2 regions of the Streptomyces sp. NPDC045998 genome follow, and region 1 is predicted to be linked to the other one. Evidence: riboswitches for the same ligand, from Rfam matches in the RefSeq annotation. Region 1 holds a riboswitch; the other holds the start of a gene.
What was found. A riboswitch is a leader RNA that binds a small molecule or an ion and turns the genes downstream of it on or off. The one in region 1 is predicted to bind cyclic di-AMP.
Positions count from the first base shown of each region.

Region 2: linked by a shared signal. The riboswitch ahead of AC07FJ_RS06480 (M23 family metallopeptidase) and the one ahead of AC07FJ_RS16410 (M23 family metallopeptidase) in region 1 are both predicted to bind cyclic di-AMP.

Region 1 is NZ_JBWKLJ010000004.1:711,749-716,829, forward strand. Features, by position in the region: tRNA gene AC07FJ_RS16400 (tRNA-Met) at 85-158, shown strand; gene AC07FJ_RS16405 (PP2C family protein-serine/threonine phosphatase) at 306-1,451, shown strand; cyclic di-AMP (ydaO/yuaA leader) riboswitch at 1,679-1,814, shown strand; gene AC07FJ_RS16410 (M23 family metallopeptidase) at 1,826-3,001, shown strand; gene AC07FJ_RS16415 (aldo/keto reductase) at 3,230-4,189, shown strand; gene AC07FJ_RS16420 (PrsW family intramembrane metalloprotease) at 4,233-5,081, opposite strand, start outside.
Region 2 is NZ_JBWKLJ010000002.1:336,796-341,876, forward strand. Features, by position in the region: gene AC07FJ_RS06460 (aspartate aminotransferase family protein) at 1-698, shown strand, start outside; gene AC07FJ_RS06465 (helix-turn-helix domain-containing protein) at 759-1,391, shown strand; gene AC07FJ_RS06470 (DUF6126 family protein) at 1,415-1,531, shown strand; gene AC07FJ_RS06475 (tyrosine-protein phosphatase) at 1,556-2,368, opposite strand; cyclic di-AMP (ydaO/yuaA leader) riboswitch at 2,794-2,952, shown strand; gene AC07FJ_RS06480 (M23 family metallopeptidase) at 2,957-3,862, shown strand; gene AC07FJ_RS06485 (SGNH/GDSL hydrolase family protein) at 4,032-4,826, shown strand; gene AC07FJ_RS06490 (MBL fold metallo-hydrolase) at 4,897-5,081, shown strand, end outside.

The sequences.
Region 1 (5,081 bases):
CCGTCGCGGGAGGCCGGTCGCGTGAGGCCGGCTGCGTAAATGGAGATGATCTTGCTCCGCATGGCGTAAGGTGGTGTTCACCGACGCGGGGTGGAGCAGCTCGGTAGCTCGCTGGGCTCATAACCCAGAGGTCGCAGGTTCAAATCCTGTCCCCGCTACTGATGGCGAAGGCCCGGTGCCGCAAGGCACCGGGCCTTCGTCGTATGCGCATGTCGTACGCCCCGGTCGCCCGGTCGGCCGATGGCGGGGCGTCGTGCGGCGCGGCTCCGGACGGCGTGCGCGCGGCCCGCCTACCGTCCGTAACCGTGGGTGACAACGGCGACAGGACCTGGAGTCGGAGCGCGCGACGCGCGAAGGTGCGCCGCTTCCTCCGGGTGGTGCCCGTCCTGATGATCGTCGGCGGGGTGGTGTTCGACCTGCTGACGCCGCCCCGGTTCACGGCCGTGCCGCTGTTCACCGCCGCCCCGCTCGTCGCCGCGCCGTTCTTCACCGCGCGGATCACGCTGGTGGCCGGGGCCGCCGCCCTTCTGGCGCTGGCCGGACTGCGCCTCCACAGCGGCACCCTGGACGAGGCGCCGTCCGTCACCGAGCTCGTCACCCTGGCCACGGTCTCGGCGTTCGCGCTGATGATCAACCGGGTCGTGCGGCGCAGCGGCGAGCGGCTCGCCTCCGCCCGCGGCATCGCCGAGTCGGCCCAGCGCGCCGTGCTGCCGACGCCGGCCGAGCGGATCGGCGGCCTGCGGGTGGCGGCGCGGTACGAGGCGGCGCAGGCGGACGCGTTCATCGGGGGCGACCTCTACGCCGTGCAGGACACGCCCTACGGGGTGCGGCTGGTGGTCGGGGACGTACGGGGGAAGGGGATGGGCGCGGTCGAGGCGGTGGCGGTCGTGCTCGGGGCGTTCCGGGAGGCGGCCGAGCAGGAGAGCTCGCTGGAGGGGGTGTCGCAGCGGCTGGAGCGGGCGCTGGCGCGGGAGGGGACCCGGCGTGACGGGCTCGACGCCTTCGAGGGCTTCACCACCGCCGTCCTGGCCGAGGTGGCGCGCGGTGACGCGGTGGTGCGGCTGGTCAACCGCGGCCACCCGGAGCCGCTGATGCTGTACGCCGACGGGGGCCTGGAGCGGCTGGCGCCGACCGAGCCCGCGCTGCCGCTCGGGATGGTGGACCTGGGGCCGTGGCCGGACCGCGCGGACGAGGTGCCGTTCCCGCCCGGGGCGACGCTGCTCTTCTACACGGACGGGCTCTCCGAGGCGCGGGACGCGGGCGGGGCCTTCTACGAACCGGCGGAGTGGCTGGCGGGGCGGAACTTCGCGGGGCCGGGGGAGCTGCTGGACGCCCTGGTCGAGGACGTACGGCGGCATACGGGGGGCGGGGGGACGACCGACGACCTCGCGCTGCTCGCGGTGACCAAGCCCCAGGGGCAGCGGGCCAGGGCGGTCCCGCACGGAGGGTGATCGGCGTGGAGCGCTCCGCATAACAGTTGACGAACCGTCAGGAAGTGTGGTGAGGCCCACGGGGTGTGAGGGGCAGTCAACTTGACTGCTCTTGCCCGTTTGTGGGGCGGTATGCCAGGGGCTAAGTAGTTAATGATCAGTAGGAACAGCTTGGAAACACGGCCCCGCGTCTATTAACGTTCGATAACGCAGCGCGGTCGTCCCAGCCGACGCAAGAGCGACGGCACCGTGCGCGCGCGCCGAATTCCGCAAGGGAACCGGGGAACCACCACCTTGGGGTGAATCGGGCCGCATCGCGGCCTGAAGGAGACCTTCCTGCTCCGAACCCGTCAGCTAACCCGGTAGGCGAGAAGGAAGGAAAGGAGTGCGCCCCCGTGGCGTCCAACAGGCCTGCCCCCGAAGCGCCGTCTGCTCCATCGGCCTCCCCGGCCCCTCATTTCGTCGATGCCTTCGGTCCGGGCCCCAGTTCCGGTTCCCCCGCTGAGAGTCAGGGGCAGTGGGAGGAGTGGAACCCCACCGAGGACACCGTCCGCCCCGTCCGCGGCCGCCATCGCGTGGTCAAGCAGCGCGGCGGGCTGGCCCGTAGCTCCACCGTCCTGGGCGTGGGCGTCATCGCGGCCGTCGGCGCGGGCGGAATGGCCACCGCGCAGGACAAGCCGCCGGTCTCCATATCGCTGCCCGACCTGCCCGGTGCGATAGCCGACAGCCTCCCGGACGCCGAGTCCATGCCGGGCATCGGCTCCCTGCTCTCCGACGACGGCGCCGATGGCGGTGCGGACGGGTCCGACGGAGCCGGCGCCTCCGCCGACGCCCAGCCGGCCGCCGCGCCGCTGACTGCCGGGTCCTCCGCCGCCGGAGGGTCCGCCGGGGGCCGCGCCGAGAGCGGTGCGAGCGCGGGCGAGGCCCTGCGGGCCCGCATCCTCCAGCAGGCCGAGCAGCAGCAGGCGTCCGCGGACGCGGCGGCGAAGCTCGCGGCCGAGAAGGAGGCCGCCGAGCAGGCGGCCACCGCGGCCAAGGCCCAGCAGACCGCCGCCGAGAAGGAGGCCGCCGCCGAGGCGAAGGCCAAGGCGGAGGCGGCGGCGAAGGCCGAGGCCGCCGAGGCCGCCGCGGCGGCCAAGGCGGAGGCCGAGCGCCTGGCCAAGCTCGCCGGCAGCTACGCGCTGCCGACCTCCTCGTACACGATCACCTCCACCTACGGCCAGGCCGGCAACATGTGGTCCTCCGGCTACCACACCGGCCTCGACCTCGCGGCTCCCACGGGCACCCCGGCCAAGGCCGTGCACGGCGGCACCATCAAGTCGGCCGGCTGGTCCGGCTCGTACGGCTACCGGATCGTCCTGGAGCTGGAGGACGGCACCGAGGTCTGGTACTGCCACCTCTCCTCGATGACGGTCGGCGCCGGGCAGAAGGTCGGCACGGGCGAGACCATCGGGCGCGTCGGCGCGACCGGCAACGTGACCGGACCGCACCTGCACCTGGAGGTCCACACGGCGGGCGGCGCCGGCGTGGACCCGCTGGCCTGGCTGCGCGGCAAGGGCCTGTCGGTCTGAGGCCCGGCCCGCCCGCCTGAGGCCCGACACTCCGCGGCCCGCGCCCCCTGAAGGCCCGGCCTCCTGAGGCCCGGCAGTCCGCGGCCCGGCCTCCTGAGGCCCGGCCGCCCCGGCACTCCGGTGGCCCTGGCGTTCCACCCCCCGACGCCAGGGCCGCCGGTCCACTCGTGCTGTGAATCCGCCCGCCATCGGAAATACGGCACGGCAGACGGGGTGTTGAGGTACCGCATGACCTCACTTCCCCTTCGCAAGCTGGGTACGTCCGACCTCCACGTCTTCCCCCTCGGCCTCGGCGGCAACGTCTTCGGCTGGACCGCCGACGCCGCGCAGTCCTTCGCCGTCCTCGACGCCTACACGGCGGCCGGCGGCAACTTCGTCGACACCGCCGACACCTACTCCTCGTGGGCCCCCGGCCACCAGGGCGGCGAGTCCGAGACGGTCATCGGTGACTGGATGGCCGCCCGGGGCAACAGGTCGGACGTCATCGTCGCCACGAAGGTCGGCGGCCACCCCCAGTACAAGGGGATCGGCGCCGCCAACATCAAGGCCGCGGCCGAGCAGTCACTGCGCCGCCTGAGGACCGACTACATCGACCTGTACTACACCCACTTCGACGACCCGGCCGTCCCGGTCGAGGAGTTCATCCCGGCGCTGGACCAGCTGGTGAAGGAGGGCAAGGTGCGGGCCGTCGCCGCCTCCAACATCTCCGCCGAGCGGCTCCAGGAGGCGCTGGACTTCTCCGCGCGCGAGGGCCTCGCCTCGTACGTCGCGCTTCAGCCGCACTACAGCCTTGTCTCGCGCGACACCTACGAGGGCGCCCTGCGCGACACCGCCGAGCGGGCGGGGCTGTCGGCTGTGCCGTACTGGGCGCTGGCCTCCGGGTTCCTCACCGGCAAGTACCGGCCGGGCGCGCAGGTCGACAGCGCCCGGGCCGAGGGGGCCGCCAAGCACCTCGGGACCGAGCGGGGCCGCAAGGTCCTCGCCGCGCTCGACACCGTCGCCGAGGCGCGGGGCGCCGAGGTCTCGAGCGTCGCGCTGGCGTGGCTGGCCGCGCAGCCGACCGTCGCCGCGCCGCTCGCCTCCGCCCGCGCGGTCGAGCAGCTGCCCCCGCTGCTCGCGTCCGCGGACCTGGAGCTCACGGCGGACGAGGTCGCCACGCTGACGGCCGCGTCCGAGGCGTCGGCGTAGGGCGTAGGGCTCCTGACGGCCGGGGCCGGTTCCGAGGCGTGCGTCAGGCCCGGTACGGGTTGTAGCCGTCGTAGTCCCGGTGCGGAGGCGGCGCCCACACCCGGCCCGTCGCGCGCGCCGCGTACGTCAGGGCCGGGCTCGCCACCGCCTTGCGCTGCCACAGGTGGTGCAGCAGCTCCTGCTCCCGCGCCACGAAGTCCGGGTCCGCCGCACCCCTGCGGGCCCGGTGGCGCAGGAACGCCAGCGTCGTCGCGAACGCCTCGTACTCGCCGACCGCCCGTGCCGCCGCCGGGCCGAAGGAGCGGGCCGCGTACCCGCGGGCCAGGCCGCGCGCCCGCATCGAGGCCAGCGCCAGCGGCTCGGTGGGCGAGAGCCAGCCGGCCGCCGCGTACGCGGGCAGCTCGCCGGATATGGTGCGCAGCTCGCGCTGGCGGGTCCAGATCACCAGCCAGGTCATCAGCCCGAAGGCGGGCAGCATGAACGCCCCGTAGACCGCGTAGAACCCCCAGGGGCCGAAGAACGACACCGAGCCGTTCCACATCGCGTGCATGCCCATCGCCAGCAGGAGCCCGAGCAGGGGCAGCGCGATGCGGCGTACGCGCTTGCGGCGCGCGCTGACGGCGGCGATGCCGAAGCCCAGGCCGGTGAAGACCGTGAACAGCGGGTGCGCGAAGGGCGACATCACGACCCGTACGAAGAAGGTCGCGGCCGTGACCGAGGCGAAGCCGGTCGCCCCGAGCTGCTGGTCCTCCCCGAAGGCGTTCCCCAGGTACAGGATGTTCTCGGTGAAGGCGAAGCCGGTCGCCGTGAAACCCGCCGTCACGACGCCGTCGACGACGCCCGTGAACTCCCGTCTGCGGAAGAGGAAGAGCAGCAGCACGGCGACGGCCTT
Region 2 (5,081 bases), on a different contig from region 1:
AGGCGTTGCTCATCGCCGACGAGGTGCAGACCGGGCTCGGCCGGACCGGTGACTTCTACGCGTACCAGCACGAGGACGGCGTCGAGCCGGACCTGCTGTGCGTCGCCAAGTCGCTGTCCGGCGGCTACGTGCCGGTCGGCGCCACCCTCGGCAAGGACTGGATCTTCAAGAAGGTGTTCTCGTCGATGGACCGGGTGGTCGTCCACTCGGCCAGCTTCGGCTCGAACGCCCAGGCCATGGCGGCCGGCCTCGCGGTCCTCGCCGTCCTGGAGGACGAGGAGATCGTGGCCAACGCCCGGCTCACCGGTGAACTGCTGAAGACCCGGCTCTCGGCGCTGGTGGACCGCTACGAGCTGCTGCACGACGTACGCGGCCGGGGCCTGATGATCGGCCTGGAGTTCGGCCGCCCGTCCTCGCTGGGCCTGCGCAGCCGCTGGACGATGCTCCAGGCGGCCCGCAAGGGGCTGTTCGCCCAGATGGTCGTCGTCCCGCTGCTCCAGCGCCACCGGATCCTCACGCAGGTCTCCGGGGACCGCCTGGAGGTGATCAAGCTGATCCCGCCGCTGATCATCGGGGAGCGGGAGGTGGACCGGTTCGTGGCCGCTTTCACCGCCGTCATGGACGAGGCGCACGCGGGCGGCGGCCTGATGTGGGACTTCGGCAAGACGCTGATGAAGCAGGCGGTCGCCAACCGCTGATCTTTTTGCCTCAGAGGCAAGAAAATTGCCTCTCGGGCCTCTACCTGGCGCAATGGGGGCATGACCACCCCTGCCGGGGCTCCGTCCCCGGAACCGGAAGACCGGACCGAGCCGCTGCCGGACGTCGCGCCCCGGCTGCGCGAGCTGCGCCGCCGCCGCGGCCTGACCCTGGAGTCCGCGGCCCGGCGCGCGGACCTGTCACCCGCGCACCTCTCCCGCCTGGAGACCGGTCGGCGCCAGCCGTCGCTGCCCATGCTCCTCGGCCTCGCCCGTGTCTACGGTACGACGGTGTCCGAGCTGCTCGGCGAGGTGCCGCCGGAGCGCGACCCCGTCGTCCGCGCCGGGCGCGCCGAGCCCGTGGAGGCGGACGGCTGGACGTACCACCAGGCCGGCGGCGCGGGCCGCGCCCTGCAGGCCCTGCGCGTGGAGGTGCCGTACGCCGCCGGGCAGAGCGATCTCGTACGCGTCCACCCGGGGGAGGAGTGGCTGTACGTCCTCACCGGTCGGGTACGGCTCGTGCTCGGTGACGTGGTCCACGTCCTGGACCCCGGCGACAGCGCGCATTTCGACTCGCTGACCCCGCACCGCATCGCCGCGGCCGGCCGCCGCGGGGCCGAGCTGCTCTTCGTGCACACGCTGCTGCGGAGCGCCGCGGCAGACCTGTGCCTCGGTGGCACCGGCACCCACCGCTGACGAACCCCTGAGAGGGAGAACCCATGTCCTACGAAGTGAAGTTCCCGCGCGGGCTCGTCATCCGGCTCTTCGCCTACCTGGTGGCGGGCCACCTCTTCGCGGCGTTCCTGTACCTGCTCTTCGCGCTGGGCACCGGCTGACGGCGGCCCGCCCGGGCCCGGGGCTCAGCCCGCGTCGACGAGCCGCTCGCGCAGCCGCTCCCGCGTCTCGGGCGCCAGCTTCAGGCCTTCGGAGAGGTACCGCTCGGTCGTGCCCCAGGTCTCCTCGATCGTCGCGAAGGCCGCCCCCAGGTACTCCAGGCGCGCGTCGAAGAGCGGGCTGAGCAGCTCCATCACCTCGGGCGACATACCGGCCGGGGAGCTGTCGCTGCGGTGCACCTTGTAGCGGCGGTGCGGATCGTTGGACTTGAGGTAGTCCGCCTCGATGGCCTCCCGCTCCACGCCGACCGCGAGCAGCGTCACCGCGATCGACAGCCCCGCCCGGTCCTTGCCCGCCGCGCAGTGCATCAGCGCCGGGACGCTGTCCTCGGCGAGGGCGTGCAGCACACGGCTGTGCTCCGCCGTGCGCTCCTTGATGATCATGCGGTACGACTCCGACATCCGCGCCGCCGCCTGGCCGTCCGCGAGGATGGAGCGCAGCTGGTCGAGGTCGCCGTCGCGGACCATCCGCCAGAACTCGGCCCCGTCGGCCGGGTCGGTGAGCGGGATGTTCACGTTCCGGACGCCGGGGAGCTCGATGTCGGGGCCTTCGAGCTTCTGGTCGGCGGCGTTGCGGAAGTCGAAGATCGTGTGCAGCCCGAGGGAGCCGAGGAACACCGCGTCCTCACCGGTGGCGTGTGCCAGGTGGCCGCTGCGGTAGAGCCGCCCGTGCCGGACGCGGAGCCCGTCCACCGTCGGCAGCCCGCCCACGTCCCGGAAATTACGCACACCGGACAGATCGGGCTCGCTCGACGGGGCCTGCGGCACCTGCTGCGTCACGGGGACTCCTCCGCGTCTGACGTCGGCGCCGGCCGCCGACGATGTCGCGATCCGACGATACGACATTGGGTTCCCAGGGCAATCATCCGTGCGGCCGTGGTCGCGGCCGCCGAGGCGGCTCGTCGAGGTATGACGGTTCTGTCCGTATTGGGGCGTTCGGCATAACGTGCCCCGATAGCAAGGGAGATGGACTCCGGCACGTGAGCAGCGTCATAAAAGTGACCGTCCGTGGCCGGTCTTCTTTCGCAATTCCCCTGCGCCCGGCGGGAATTCATGATCCGTAATCCACGGAGGGTGACCGGTATTCCGTAGCGGTACGGCGTAAAGGAATGCACGCGGGAAAGCGGCGGCTTGTTCCCGCCGACCCGGCTGTCCTACGGTCACCGCAATCCGGCCGGACCGCCTAATCCTGCCGCCGGCCCGGAATTCAGCACCCACCCACGTGTGGCAGGAGCGGGGGACCCAAGGTAAGTCCGCCGAGCCCGGAATTCCGGGACCGGCTCGGGGTTAAGTCGCGTCACCACGCGGCCGGGCATCTCCAGCCCGAACCCGACAGCTCACCTCGCAGGCGCCGGAGAGGAATTCGCCATGCCCGCCAAGGGTAAGCACCGCCGTCCCAAGTCCAGCACGCTCACGCGTGGTTTCGTCGCCGCCGGTACCGGTGGCGCGGCCATCGCCCTCCCGCTGCTCGGCGCCACCGGTGCGCACGCCGCGGAGCAGAGCGCCGCGCCGGCGACCGCTCCGCAGCAGGTCGTCGCCGCCGCGCAGACCACCCAGGCCGCCGCCAAAGCCGCGCCCCGTACGTACACCGTGGTCGCCGGCGACTACCTCGCCAAGATCGCCCACAACAAGAACGTCAAGGGCGGCTGGCAGAAGCTGTACAAGGACAACCGCGAGGTCATCGGCGAGGACCCGTCGCTGATCCTGCCGGGCATGGAGCTCACCCTCGGCGCCAAGGCCGCCCCGGCCAAGGCGAAGCCGAAGGCCGACGAGGACCGCGGCGAGGCCCGCGCCTCCCGCTCCGCCGCCAAGCCCCAGGCCCCGGCGGCCAAGGCCGCCCCGGCGCAGTCCGCCCCGAAGAGCAGCGCCTCGGGCTTCACCGCCCCGGTCGACTCCTCGATCACCACCCCCTACCGCGCCTCCGGCTCGATGTGGTCCTCCGGCTACCACACCGGTGTCGACTTCGCGGCCTCCTCCGGCACCAGCGTCAAGGCCGTCGGCCCCGGCACCGTGGTCTCGGCCGGCTGGAGCGGCTCGTACGGCAACGAGGTCGTCATCAAGCACACCGACGGCACCTACTCGCAGTACGCCCACCTCTCCCAGCTCTCCGTCTCCTCCGGTCAGAGCGTGAGCGGCGGCCAGCAGATCGGCCTCTCCGGCTCCACCGGCAACTCCACCGGCCCGCACCTGCACTTCGAGATCCGCACCAGCCCCAGCTACGGCTCGGACATCGACCCGCTGGCGTACCTGCGCCAGCACGGCGTCTCGATCTGACGCACCGTCGGCACACCGCCGACCCCGCCCCGCCCGGCACCGTGGAGCACGGTGCCGGGCGGCGGCGTATTCCGGCTTGGGTGAATCTTGACCGGTGGCATATCTCACGCTGCGTCAACCCCTCCTTACGGTCGCGTAGGTCACATGAAAGGAGGCAGGATGTGCTCCCGTGGCAGACGATTCGACCTTCAGAGACAGTGACGTATTCGGGTCGTACGTGGCGATCGGTGACAGCTTCACCGAGGGCGTCGGAGACCCCGGACCCGACGGGACGTTCGTCGGCTGGGCCGACCGCCTGGCGGTGCTGCTCGCCGACCGGCTGCCCGAGCCCGACGACTTCCGGTACGCGAACCTCGCCGTACGCGGCCGGCTCCTCGACCAGATCGTCGAGGAGCAGCTCCCGCGGGCGAAGGAGCTCGCCCCGGACCTGGTGACCTTCTGCGCGGGCGGCAACGACATCATCCGGCCGGGCAGCGACCCCGACGACGTGGCCGAGCGCTTCGAGCGGGCCGTCGCCGACCTGACCTCGGTGGTCGGCACCGTGCTGGTGACGACCGGCTTCGACACCCGCGGCGTGCCGGTGCTGCGCCATCTGCGCGGCAAGATCGCCACCTACAACGGCCATGTGCGCGCCGTCGCCGACCGCTACGGCTGCCCCGTGCTGGACCTCTGGTCCCTCAAGACCATCCAGGACAGGCGGGCTTGGGACGCGGACCGGCTCCACCTGTCCGCCGAGGGCCACACCCGTGTCGCCCTGCGCGCCGGGCAGGTCCTGGGCGTGGAGGTGCCCGCCGACCCGGACCAGCCGTGGCCGCCCCTGCCGCCGCGCGGCACCCTGGAAGTGCGCCGCGACGACATCCAGTGGGCCCGCGAGTTCCTGGTGCCCTGGATCGGCCGCCGCCTGCGCGGCGAATCCTCCGGTGATCACGTCTCTGCCAAGCGCCCGGACCTGCTGCCGCTGTAGCGAGCCGGACCCGCACCCCCGGCTGTCACACCCCCCGCCCATAATGGGAGGCCCGAGCCCTGGAGGTGCCGTGACCGGCTCCGACGCCACGCCCACGCGACCGTCGCGGTCCCGGCCGCGCCCGCTGTGGCCCGCCGCCTTCGGCGCGGACCCGGCGGGGGAGCGCCTGGAGCGCATCCGCCGCTCGCCGCACTTCGCGGACGGGGTGTTCCAGAACCCCGTGGGCGCCCGCCACAGACCCTCCGGCTCGGCCGT